DNA from 3 places in the Peribacillus sp. S4 genome. Region 3 is predicted to be linked to each of the others. Evidence: riboswitches for the same ligand, from Rfam matches in the RefSeq annotation. Region 3 holds a riboswitch; each other region holds the start of a gene.
The links. A riboswitch is a leader RNA that binds a small molecule or an ion and turns the genes downstream of it on or off. The one in region 3 is predicted to bind cyclic di-AMP.
Positions count from the first base shown of each region.

Region 1 (4,292 bases), 690 kb from region 3:
GGTCAGATTGTTAAAGGGCATTTTACAGCCTTATCGGAGTCGTTATCAGCTGCAAAATGCAGAGGCAGTCACAAAGCTTGGATTGAAATTAATATTTATATATTTTCTTAGTCTTATAGTATTCGCCGTTGGGGGATATTTTGGCATTGGTTCAGAATCATTCTCCAAAGAAATCACGAAGATGAGCGCCAATGAATTCGAAGCAGCAAAGTTGCTGATTTTGAGCGGCAATATAATAACAGGAATAATCCACCCTTCCATATACATATTTTTAGCAGCTCTATTCTTTTGGATCGTTACTGATATCCCCTATATAAAATTAGTTATCGTTCAAATGATTCTTTTTGGCCTGCAATTAGTGGAAAAAACATTATTGATTCCCTTATTCGTTTTAATGGATATAGGCAGCGATGCCAATCCTTTTTCATTGGGGATCATCAGTCAGTATTTTCTCAGAAGTGATTATTTCATTCACTTTTTCAGTGAAATTACCATTTTTCAATTTCTCATTATTGCTCTGCAATATTTTTATTTGAAGGAATTTACAGAACGTAATAATTATTTGGTCCTTTTAATGATTGTTCTATTCTATTTGGCCACATGGTTTGTTAAAGCCTTTTTAGGATACATCCAAGTAGGCGTATTTGTATAAAGCGGGTGAAATGAATGAGCGGTAACTGGAAAATAGCGGCGGTCTCCATTGCGTCGATAGTGTTAATAACCGTTAACTTATACCTTATTGAAAAAAAAGAAAGCAAAGTGGAACGGACGGTTTTCGTTGAAAACTGGACTAAGGTAAAAAAAGATACAATTACGGATACTATTCAAACAAATGGGGTAATTAAACCAGTAGAAGAGTATGATATCTATTTTGATGCCAAGAAAAATGATTTTAAGAAATTCCTTGTAAAAGAAGGCGATTCGGTTACGGCTGGCTCCTCGTTGTTTGAGTATACGGCGACCGAACTTGATGCGCTTAAAGCGAGTTTGGAAGCGGAGAAAACGGCAGCTGAGGGGGAAAGGGCAGGGATTGAGGAATACATAGGGAAGTTGAGGTCTTATCAGGGGAACTTGACCAGTGAACCTGAAGCGGCAATTGATGAATCGGTGGAGAAAAACTTGAATATTGATATAACGACAAGCTCTTCAGATCTTATTAAAAGTAACATTGAGCAAGAAATGTACAAGCAGGAACTAGAAAAAAACAGGTTGGATGAAAAAGTGAAAATGCTTGACGCTAAATTAAGTTCGATTGAGGAGCAGTCCAGTGCAATTGTGACGACGAGCGAGGCTGATGGTGTCGTTAAAAATATCAATAAAAACCTTGATAATCCCATTATATCCATCGTTTCTACAAATATGGCAATTGAAGGGTATTTCTCCGGAGAGGAAATGAAAAAGGCTGAAGTGGGCATGACTATAAAAGCAAGTTCCTCTGATTCAAAAAAGGCATTGAAAGGGACGATAGGCCGTATCCATTCCTATCCCGCAGAAGAGCCATCATTAAAAAAAGATAACAGATTTCCATTTCAGGCTTTAATCGAACCGGAAGGCGAAGAAACGGAACCTTTGTTGGTGGGATCGAAAGTGAATCTTACTGTAATAACCAATGAGAAAGCCGGTGTACCCTCTATACCGATAGAGGCGGTACAATACCAAAAGCATCCATATATTTACAAGTTGACGAATAAAGGCCATGTGGATAAACATTACATTACAAAAGGTCTTAAGGCTGAAGGGAAGCAGGAAATCATAAAGGGACCATCTGTAGGTGACGTCATCCTCCTGAAGCCGAATGTGGCAGTGAAGAACCATTCTTATTTTATTACCCCGATTCAATTTGAAAAAGTGAAAGCTAGAACTTATAAAAAATTCACCTCTAGGGAAAAAGTAAGATACCTGTTACTTGGCATTCTGGAAAAATAACCGCTTTTTTCACAAGAGAGGTGATGACAAATTATTTATTAATTATATCAATATAACTTAAGTGATTAAAAATCGGGAAGCGTAATTATAGATAGAGTAGCTATTAATACAGAATATTCAGACATATTTAAAGACCTTTTTCTAGAACGGATGCGAATAAATATTTACAGATTATCATTTTTAGTATAATATTTTATTATAAGTTAACTCGCTTAATCTTATTCCAAGAACGGGGGACCCATTTATGTGGATTTTATCCGCTAGGGGTGAATTCAGAAATGAAAGGGCTTTTTGTGTTTCCAATCCTAACCCGACAGCTAACCTCGTCAGCGTCTTCAAGGGAACATGTGTGAATATTCACGCCTATAAGAAATCGACACATGAAGTGTCTTTTTTTTCGGCGTAAAGACAGAGTTTTTCAAAAAAGAAAAATTACTTTCTTTTATTAGTATCTTGTTTCCCTTACCGAGACAAAAATGTTTTTGCATCAAAGACTTTATGGAAGGTGAGGAAAGTAAATGAAGAAATTCAAACTAAGTTTAGCTAGCCAAATTTTCATTGGTTTAATTCTAGGGATTATCGTTGGTGCCATTTTTTATGGTAATGAGACGGCCCAAAACTTTTTACAGCCATTCGGAGACATTTTCCTACGAATGATTAAAATGATTGTAGTGCCGATCATCGTTTCAAGCCTTATCGTTGCAGTTGCTGGTGTAGGTGATTTGAAAGCGGTAGGTAAACTAGGTGCTAAATCATTATCATACTTTGTTGTCGTAACTATGATAGCGATTGCTGTTGGTTTAATTTCAGCGAATATCATCCAGCCTGGTGCTGGTGTGAATATGGATAAGCTGGAACAAACTGATATTTCTACGTATGTTGATACAGCAGAAACTAAGCAGCATGAATCGTTCGTGGATACACTCGTTCACATTGTACCATCCAATCCAGTCCAAGCTATGGTACAAGGCGATATGCTAGCGATCATTTTCTTCTCCGTGTTGTTTGGGCTTAGTATTGCAGCCATCGGTGAAAAGGGTAAACCAGTATTCCGCTTCTTCCAAGGTACAGCTGAAGGAATGTTCTACCTAACTAACATGGTCATGAAATTCGCTCCTATCGGTGTATTTGCACTAATCGGTGTGACGATCTCCAAGTTCGGTTTGGAATCTTTAATTCCGCTAGGAAAGTTAGCGCTTTCTGTATACGGAACAATGATTTTCTTTGTAATAGTCATTCTTGGTCTTATTGCGAAATTTGTCGGATTCAATATCTTTACGCTGATTAAACTTCTAAAAGAAGAATTGATTCTTGCTTTCTCTACTGCAAGTTCAGAAGCGGTTCTTCCGAAACTCATGGAAAAAATGGAGAAAGCGGGATGTCCAAAACATATTGCTACATTTGTTATTCCGACTGGATACTCCTTTAACCTTGATGGTTCTACATTATACCAAGCGTTAGCAGCTATCTTCATCGCTCAAATGTACGGAATCGATTTAAGCGCGTATGAGCAAATTACGCTGATGCTAGTGTTAATGATCACGTCCAAGGGGATTGCGGGTGTACCAGGTGTATCTTTCGTAGTGCTTTTAGCGACATTGGGAACTGTCGGTATTCCTATTGAAGGTCTAGCATTTATTGCCGGTATCGACCGTATTCTTGATATGGGACGTACAGTGGTAAACGTTATCGGTAATTCACTTGCGGCAATCGTCATCTCTAAATGGGAAGGTCAATTCAACCCTCCTTCCAAAAAAGAGTTAGAGCAAGTTTCTTAATATAAAAAATCCAGAGTGAAATGTCACTCTGGATTTTTTTATTTATTTTTTGAATGAGATAGCGCTTTCTTATTTCTCGATGACTGTAAACTCCGCTTCCTTAGAGATACTCAAGCACTTCAAGTTGAATTGTTTTATGGAGGAAACTACCTTCTTGACGCGTCTTCCCGGATGTCAAAATGCCCCCAAATTCATAAAGCCTTTCATCTTGTTTACCCTAAAACCAAATCATTTCCTCTCGGCCCAGAAGGTCATGTGTTGTGAAATGAAACTACCTTCCGGCTTTAAAATACGTTAATTTGTTTCAAAGCTAATGTCGGTCATTTTGAGTTGGGGAAGCATCAGCAAAAAGGGAAGCGGCCCTATGAAATGAGTGAATGAGTGATAAAACCATATATGATCCATTCTTCGAATCCTATATTTTTTCCTATTGGTTAATATGGATTTTGATTCATGTTATTTACCTGATGCAGATGATGATGATTAATATTGGGGTTATATAACTTACGTGAAACTCCAAAAGTTTGATAAAATAACATTATTGATTGAGAGCTCGGAGGGGGTCAGGTTATGAAGAATGAAAGTAAT
Region 1 covers NZ_CP175708.1:268,185-272,476, forward strand. Annotated here, with positions in the region: gene ACJ9PY_RS01400 (hypothetical protein) at 1-652, shown strand, start outside; gene ACJ9PY_RS01405 (efflux RND transporter periplasmic adaptor subunit) at 667-1,926, shown strand; cyclic di-AMP (ydaO/yuaA leader) riboswitch at 2,126-2,273, shown strand; gene ACJ9PY_RS01410 (cation:dicarboxylate symporter family transporter) at 2,445-3,704, shown strand; gene ACJ9PY_RS01415 (hypothetical protein) at 4,275-4,292, shown strand, end outside.
Region 1: another riboswitch for cyclic di-AMP. It lies ahead of ACJ9PY_RS01410 (cation:dicarboxylate symporter family transporter); the one in region 3 lies ahead of ACJ9PY_RS04610 (APC family permease).

Region 2 (4,292 bases), 1.7 Mb from region 3:
CCATATAGCCGACAACCATTAACAGGGATTCATTTGGCACTTCATGATCCAGAACCGTGACTTTACCCGCATCGGGTTTAATTAATCCGACAATCATTTTAATCAAGGTCGTCTTTCCGCATCCGGATGGACCTAGCAAACCAAAAATTCCGCTTTTTTCAATATTCAGGCTCATTGGCTGAATGACCTTCTTCTGCTGAAAACCCTTAGCAATTCCATCAATGGAAATCGCATTTTTCATTGCACACACATCCTCCCTCTTTAATTGACACGGTGTTGAGTGTATCATCATTCTAAGGTAGCATTCGGTCTAATACAATCAACACATTTGGAAAAATGTTCAGTGAAGGAGACATTCCATGGCATCGATTCATGAGGATATGGTACAAAAGACGAAAAAGCAGATACAACATCATTTTATAGCACTTATTGAAGCAGAGGGGTTCTCACATGTATCCGTGAAGAAAATCGCAGAGCGTGCCAATATTAATCGGGGCACATTCTATTTGCACTACACAGATAAATATGAATTGATGGATCACTTACAGCAGGAATTGTTACATGAACTTCAAACCCGCATTACTGCCATTTTGCCTAAAGAGGCTTTTTTGGCTCTTAATCAACAGCAACTTTATCCGCCTTTCATAGCGATTTTTCAATTCATCAGTGAACATGCTCACGCATTAAGGGCCATTCTTGGTGATCAGGGAGACCCTTCTTTTGCGAAAAAAATAAAACGGGTTTTCGGTGAAGTACTGTTGGAACGTTTGATCAGCCTGCATCCTGCAGCTAAAGATGAAGCATTCCGCATGTATATGCACGCCTTCCTGACATCGGCGATTTTAGGGGTGATTACTGAGTGGCTGGAGAACTGTGAGGAACAAACGGCGGAAGAAATGGCAAAAATCCATTTTAAAATCTTGAACTTCATCAGCCAATTGCGCACATTCATCCAATGAACGATTTTAGTTGGAGATACCTATTCCGCACAAAAGAATGGAAGGGTATTTCCAGGATACCAATGCATTTCTTAATGTCATCGCTTCTCCCCCTTTGACCATACATAAAAAACCTCGTCCCCAAGGAACGAGACCAATTTGCGATGCCCCCCATACATACCCAACAATCCTCGGCTGCTCTCGGAAAGTGGTCATTTCATTTTACTTTTCTCTTCTCTACGTCCACATTAGTAATTACTAAATTTTAACATTGATGGTTCAATACTGTAAATAACGCAAAAAAACTCATTAAATATAATGAGTTTAAAAGCAAAACAAGATATGGATTTTTCGCTCACCGTTCCTGGATAGAACACAGGGATTATAATAATTGAATACCGCTATGAATGTTGGAATCAGTTGATTTACCTTGGGGAAAACAGTTTTAAAAACGGATTCTTTTTCTTATCTGTTATCCTTAATTCATTCATGATGATTTGATCCTCATGATCGGCTATCCATTTCCTTAGTGCATCTTTATCCTGGCACTGTGTTAAATATGTTTGGCCACCCTTGCCTGTAGCATTAATAACATATCTATTGAACGTCTTCTCCATAATTGCCCGCCTTTTTAATAAAATGTATTGAATTTAACTAATAATGTACTGCTTTTCCCTTTATCTTTTACAAAAGAAACATAATATATCTATTACAAATTTTGATTGGCAATAGCATGTTCTGCTTGAAATTATTGAATAAAGTACATCGATGCCGGTTATCATAATTGGATTAATCGAACCTATCATAATGTGCTAACTAATATTTGTCAATACGTTTTTTTAATGTAAATAAAACGTAAATTTTCAGTTTTATTAAAGAAATATTTTTTTACGATTTAGGGGTTTACAACTGCTAAATGATGGGAGTAGAATACGTTTATCAATTTAATGCATTTCGGCCAAAACTCATGGTAAATGAGTACGGAGGACCCAATCATTTGGGGTTAATTCTGCCTTGCAGAAGGGATGAGATCAGCTCTTTCGCCATCCTACCCGTCAGCTAACTTCGTCGGCTAAAGCGAAGGAGGTCTTAAGACCGCCTATTTCGGAAGCTTTTTTTTGCTCGCTATTAGTGGCAATACAGCTATTCGATGATTTCGCAGGTCTTTTTATTATGCCTTTAAAAAGATTCGAAAAGCAGATTGTTGATTAAAAGTCATACAGTAGGGATGATCATTTGAGAATGACAAAAAATTTATTGGATCCGCCAAAAATACTTGTACTCGGCTTTGCCATCCTGATACTTATCGGGGCCTATTTATTGACCCTGCCGGTTTCCACCGAAAATGGCCATGGCCTTTCTTTTCTGGATGCTTTATTCACCTCGACTTCCGCTACATGTGTAACAGGGCTGGTCGTAGTGGATACGGGATCGACTTTCACCACTTTTGGTGAGTTGGTTATCTTAACACTGATTCAGATAGGCGGCTTAGGATTCATGTCATTTGCGACGTTTTTCTTTTTCCTTCTAGGCAAAAAGATTTCCTTAAAAGGCAGGTTACTCTTGCAGGAGTCCTTAAATAATCTATCCATGGCGGGTGTAGTCAGATTAGTGAAACGGCTGTTAATTTTCACGTCCATCATTGAAGGTGTGGGTGCCCTTATCTTATCGATTCGCTTTTCTTTTGACATGCCAACCGGCAAAGCGATCTATTACGGGGTTTTTCATTCCGTCTCGAATTTCAATAATGCCGGCTTTGATTTAATGGGGGAATTCAGGAGTTTGACCCCTTATGTATCGGATCCATTCGTAACCCTTACCGTCGCCTTCCTCATCACGTTTGGCGGGATAGGCTTTATCGTGATGAATGAACTATACGAATATCGTGACACCCATCGTTTATCCGTACATACGAAGGTGGTTCTGATGACTAGCTTGATCCTTACAATCACAGGTGCAATTTTAATCTTTTTATTCGAGTTCGGTAACGCTAAGACATTGCAGCCTTTATCTTTCATGGGTAAAATGCTGTCGTCCTTATTTCAATCGGTATCACCACGGACGGCAGGCTCCAACACGCTGAATATCCCTGATTTAACTCAGCCTACATTACTGCTCATCATTTTCTTGATGTTCGTTGGGGCATCACCCGGATCGACTGGCGGCGGGATTAAAACGACGACATTGGCGACGCTTGTAGGAACGGTTTGGTCACAGATCAAAGGTAAGGGTGATGTGGTCTTGTTCCGTCACCGCATCGTGAGTGAAACGATTTTTAAAGCATTATCCGTTACGTTCATTGGTGTATTCATGGTTTCCATCATCTCCATTCTGCTGACCATCACTGAAAGCGGAACTGATTTCTTGATGATTTTGTTCGAAGCCACTTCAGCATTCGCCACCGTGGGACTTTCAATGGGTTTGACCCCGGAATTATCACCGGTTGGCCGGATGCTCATCATTTTCACGATGTTTGCAGGCCGTGTCGGCCCTTTGACTTTGGCCTTTGCTATCGCCATGAGGCGCAAGCCAGATCCGTTCCGACGTCCAAAAGGGAAAATCATGATTGGTTAATAATGAATGAAGGAGTGTAAATGATGGGAAAACGACAATATGCCGTGATAGGTTTAGGCAGATTCGGAACCAGTGTGGCCCATAGATTATATACGGCAGGCCAAGAGGTTTTGGGTATTGATGTGAACGAGGAAAGAGTCGAGAATGCGGAACTGAACGTTACCCATGCAATCATGGCGGATACGACCGAAGAAGAGACATTGAAAGCAATCGGAATCCGTAATTTCGATTGTGTCATCGTAGCCATCGGAAATGACATGCAATCGAGCATTTTAACTACCTTGCTTTTAAAAGAGCTTGGGATCAAAAAGGTCATTGCCAAGGCACTTAATAAAAATCACGGTCAGGTGCTGACAAAAGTCGGTGCCGACTGGGTCATCTATCCTGAGAGGGATATGGGGGAACGGGTCGCGAACCAGCTCCTTTCCCCTAACATGCTGAACTATATCGAGCTTTCTAAAGAATACAATATCGAGGAAATCATCCTCCCCATGAGCATGAAGGGAAAAAGCCTCAGGGAGCTTGATTTACGGGCAAAATATAATATCAGCGTCATTGCCATCGTGAGTAATGGAGAAATTATCATAGCACCGTCACCGGATCAGGATATCCATGAAAAGGATATGCTTTTAGTGGTTGGCAATAAAGAAGATCTGGCCGTCTTTGCCAATATTGAATAAAATCCGGCAGGTTCCAGCTCTTGCTCCTTTTGAAGGCTAATACATACGAGAAGACCGCCATATGGAGGTCTTCTCGATGAAATTTATAACGAACATGCCC
Region 2 covers NZ_CP175708.1:4,858,855-4,863,146, forward strand. Annotated here, with positions in the region: gene ACJ9PY_RS23195 (ABC transporter ATP-binding protein) at 1-241, opposite strand, end outside; gene ACJ9PY_RS23200 (TetR/AcrR family transcriptional regulator) at 360-959, shown strand; gene ACJ9PY_RS23205 (hypothetical protein) at 1,364-1,555, opposite strand; cyclic di-AMP (ydaO/yuaA leader) riboswitch at 1,885-2,027, shown strand; gene ACJ9PY_RS23210 (TrkH family potassium uptake protein) at 2,181-3,512, shown strand; gene ACJ9PY_RS23215 (potassium channel family protein) at 3,536-4,192, shown strand.
Region 2: another riboswitch for cyclic di-AMP. It lies ahead of ACJ9PY_RS23210 (TrkH family potassium uptake protein); the one in region 3 lies ahead of ACJ9PY_RS04610 (APC family permease).

Region 3 (4,292 bases):
AGCATTGGGCTGCATCCCGCAATCGCTCAATATAATGGATTTTACACGCTCGATAGCTATAACAATTTTTATCCGCTTTCTTACAAACATCAATTTCGTCAAATAATTGAAAACGAATTGGCTAAGAATAAAAACATCAGAATCTATTTTGATGAATGGGGAGGACGTTGTTACCTATTTACCGATGAGCTTGGGAAGCATTATATGTTCAAGAAAGGCTCGAAGAAAGAGCTGAAAAATTTGGACCTCAACATGGATGCGTTTAAAGGATTAGGCGGAACGTATATATTTTCTGCCATCCCAATCAACAACGCGAAGGAAAACGGATTGGTGCTGGATAGGGTTTTCACTAAAAAAGGAAGCGTATGGAAAATTCATTTATACAGAGTCATGTGAAAAGGGGGGAATAGAATGAATTCACCGATTGTAACGATTGTTGTACCTTGTTATAACGAAGAAGGCGTTTTGCAGGAAACCATTTCCCAGCTTTGTGGATTGATGAGGGGGTTGGTCGATGAAAACGTTGTTTCCGGTCAAAGTAAAATTTTGTTTGTCGATGATGGGAGCAAGGATCAAACTTGGAAGATCATTTACAAAGAAACGATTAATAATGAATATGTTCGCGGGCTAAAGCTTTCCCGGAATGCTGGACATCAAAATGCACTTCTGGCTGGGTTGTTTACAGCCAAGGAAGCCTCAGATTGTGTGATTTCCATTGATGCAGATTTACAGGATGATATTCAAGTCATCCCGGAATTCATTCGTAAATTCAATGAAGGATGTGAAATCGTATATGGTGTCCGCCAGAAAAGGGACCTTGATTCATTCTTTAAACGAACATCTGCAACAGGTTTTTATAAATTGATGAACAAGATGGGGGTTAACCTTGTCTATAATCATGCCGATTTCCGGCTAATGAGCAAGAGGGCGATCATGGAGTTGGAACGCTTTGATGAAACGAATCTTTTTTTACGGGGGATTGTACCGCTCATTGGGTTTAAGACGGACTCTGTTTATTATGACCGTAAAGAAAGATTGGCCGGGGAAACGAAATATCCATTTAAGAAGATGGTTGCTTTTGCACTTGATGGCATTACTTCCTTTTCAGTTACACCGATCCGGCTTGTATTATGGCTAGGATGTCTTTCCTTTTTCATTAGCTTACTCTTTGGGTCTTACTTTTTATGGTTGAAATTTTATGGGCAGACCGAAACTGGCTGGACCTCATTGATCACCTCCATATGGTTGATCGGTGGACTACAGTTGATTGCTGTCGGGTTGATTGGGGAGTATATCGGAAAAATCTATAATGAATCCAAACGCCGGCCTAAATATATTGTTGATCTTGATCTATTTAATCCGCTCGATTTAAAAAAACGGGAGCAACTAGACAATGAACGGAACAGTATTGAAAAACTATCTAAAACAAACTAACTCCTTTATCCGCTTTTTATTGGTTGGAATAGTCAATACAGCGGTTGGACTTTCCATCATGCTTTTTCTCATGAATGCTCTTGAATTATCTTACTGGATCTCCACCTTTATCGGCAATGGTACGGGAGCTGTAACGAGTTTTCTTTTGAACAGGACTTTTACCTTTAAAAGCGATATAGAATGGCGGCGAGGAGTTGCCCGTTTCTTTTGCGTCATCCTGATTTGTTATTCCGCCGCTTATTCTATAGGCCAAGCCATTGCAGAATCACTGGAAGGAACCGTTCATTTATCCATACAACAAAATTTGGCTGTTCTGATAGGAACAATCTTTTATACAGTGCTTAACTATCTTGGCCAGAAATACTTTGTCTTTAAAAAAAGCAATTTGAGGCCAATTCAAGAAGGAAGGAACTAATTGGCGTAGATCAGTGGAATAATGCCCCCGAATGGACGGGAATTAAAAATGGAATCGGAAAGCGAAATTCTGATTTTATGACTATCCAAGCTGGGGCAGATCTGTTTTACTTAATCCACCACGTTACTTCATTTTTCCTTTTGGGGAATCTATCTTTTGTTCATTGTCTTCTTGAATATCTTCCTTTCAGACGTTTACTTTCCTTCTTTCCTACCATCGAATCATGTGTTTGCATGACTTTTGTTATATAAGTCAAGAATAAAACCTCGCTTATAAATAATAATTCTATTTCTGTGCAAAATTTTCATTTACTTTTCCATTTCACGGGAGTATGATAATCAACAGTTTCATATTTCTAAATCGCTTAAACCTTATGGTGCGGGGGACCCGTTATTGGGATTGTCTTTAACAATCCAAGGGGTGAATCCTTTATAAGGTAGGGCTACTCTTAGGTCCGAATCCGACAGCTAACCTCGTAAGCGTTATATGAGAAGGAAGGTGGAGCTTGTTAGACAAAAAAAATTGATGTCTACAGGTCTATTTAGCTATGACTTGTAGGCATTTTTCTATTTAGTCTCGTTTTTTTTAGACAGCTGGGAAATATAAACTTATAAATTACATGGTGGTGAATTCTTGATGTTATCTTCTATAAAGAGGTTCTTGATTGGGAGACCTTTAAAATCAAATGCACTTGGTGAACAAAAGCTTAACAAAACAAAGGCGTTGGCGATATTATCTTCAGATGCATTGTCTTCGGTTGCATATGGGCCGGAGCAAATATTGATTGTCCTGATCACGGTCGGTGCTGCGGCATTCTGGTATTCAATCCCTATCGCGATTGGAGTATTGATCCTGTTAACCGCTTTGATTTTGTCCTACAGACAAATCATTTTCGCTTATCCACATGGCGGGGGAGCCTATGTGGTTTCAAAAAACAATTTAGGTGTCAATCCAGGGTTGATAGCTGGAGGATCCTTATTGGTCGATTATATATTAACTGTCGCGGTAAGTGTTTCCGCTGGTACGGATGCCATCACGTCCGCTTTTCCCGGCCTGCATGATTATAATGTCCTCATAGCCATTATTTTCGTCATCCTACTTACTATCTTGAACCTTAGGGGGGTTACGGAATCGGCATCTGTCTTGGCCTATCCGGTGTACCTATTCGTTTTAGCCTTGTTCATCTTGATTGGGGTTGGAATTTACAAAATTCTGACGGGAGGAGTCTCACCGGAATTGCATGCATCAATCGGGACTCCGGTAGCAGGCATCAGTTTATTTATACTGCTAAGAGCATTTGCATCAGGAAGCTCCGCATTGACAGGAGTCGAAGCGATTTCAAATGCAATCCCGAACTTTAAAGATCCAGCACCGAATAATGCTGCGAAAACATTAATAGCGATGGGTTCCTTACTAGCTGTTTTGTTTTCGGGAATCGTATACTTAGCCTATTATTTAAGCATTGTTCCTAGCGCAGAGGTAACGGTCGTCTCCCAGATTGCTGAAGAGATCTTTGGACGGAATTTCATGTATTTCTTCATTCAAGGTACAACTGCATTGATCTTGATACTTGCGGCAAATACTGGATATTCGGCTTTCCCTTTGCTTGCGGTAAATCTGGCGAAGGATAAATTCATACCAAGGGCGTTTACGATCAGAGGGGACCGTTTAGGGTATTCCAATGGAATTATCATACTTGGACTTGCATCCATCATCTTGATAGTCGCAGTTGAAGGACATACGGAAAATCTCATTCCGCTTTATGCGGTTGGTGTATTCATCCCATTTACGTTATCCCAGACCGGGATGATTGTTAAATGGATTCGCGAAAAGCCAAAAGGCTGGATGATGAAATTAACCATTAATTCAATTGGTGCCATAATTAGCTTTATCGTCACGATGATATTCTTTTTAACCAAATTTATTCAGGTTTGGCCTGTTTTGATTTTTTTACCTATCATCATTTTAATTTTTCATCGAATTAGAAAGCATTATGAAGCAGTTGGAGACCAACTAAGGATTACAACTTGTGAGCCGATCTTGCCAATTGAAGGAAATATCATTATCGTACCTGTGGCCGGTATAACTCATGTGGTTGAGAACTCTTTAAATTATGCAAAATCTCTATCTGCACATCAGGTCATTGCCGTTTATGTCGCTTTTGAAAGAGAAGATGAAAAGAAATTCGAAGAAAAATGGAAAAAATGGCAGCCGGATGTAAGGCTCGTTACACTGAATTCGTATTACAGAAGTATCATTCAGCCACTAACTAAATTTGTGGACACAGTAGAACATAAGGCTAGTGAATCCAACTATAAAGTTACGGTAATAATCCCCCAATTCATTCCGAAGAAGGGCTGGCACAATATTCTTCATAACCAATCAAGTTTACTGATTAAGGCCTACTTGCTTTATAGAAGAAATGTGGTTGTTACGACAGTGC
Region 3 covers NZ_CP175708.1:955,227-959,518, forward strand. Annotated here, with positions in the region: gene ACJ9PY_RS04595 (DUF6044 family protein) at 1-396, shown strand, start outside; gene ACJ9PY_RS04600 (glycosyltransferase family 2 protein) at 412-1,434, shown strand; gene ACJ9PY_RS04605 (GtrA family protein) at 1,394-1,849, shown strand; cyclic di-AMP (ydaO/yuaA leader) riboswitch at 2,201-2,347, shown strand; gene ACJ9PY_RS04610 (APC family permease) at 2,486-4,292, shown strand, end outside.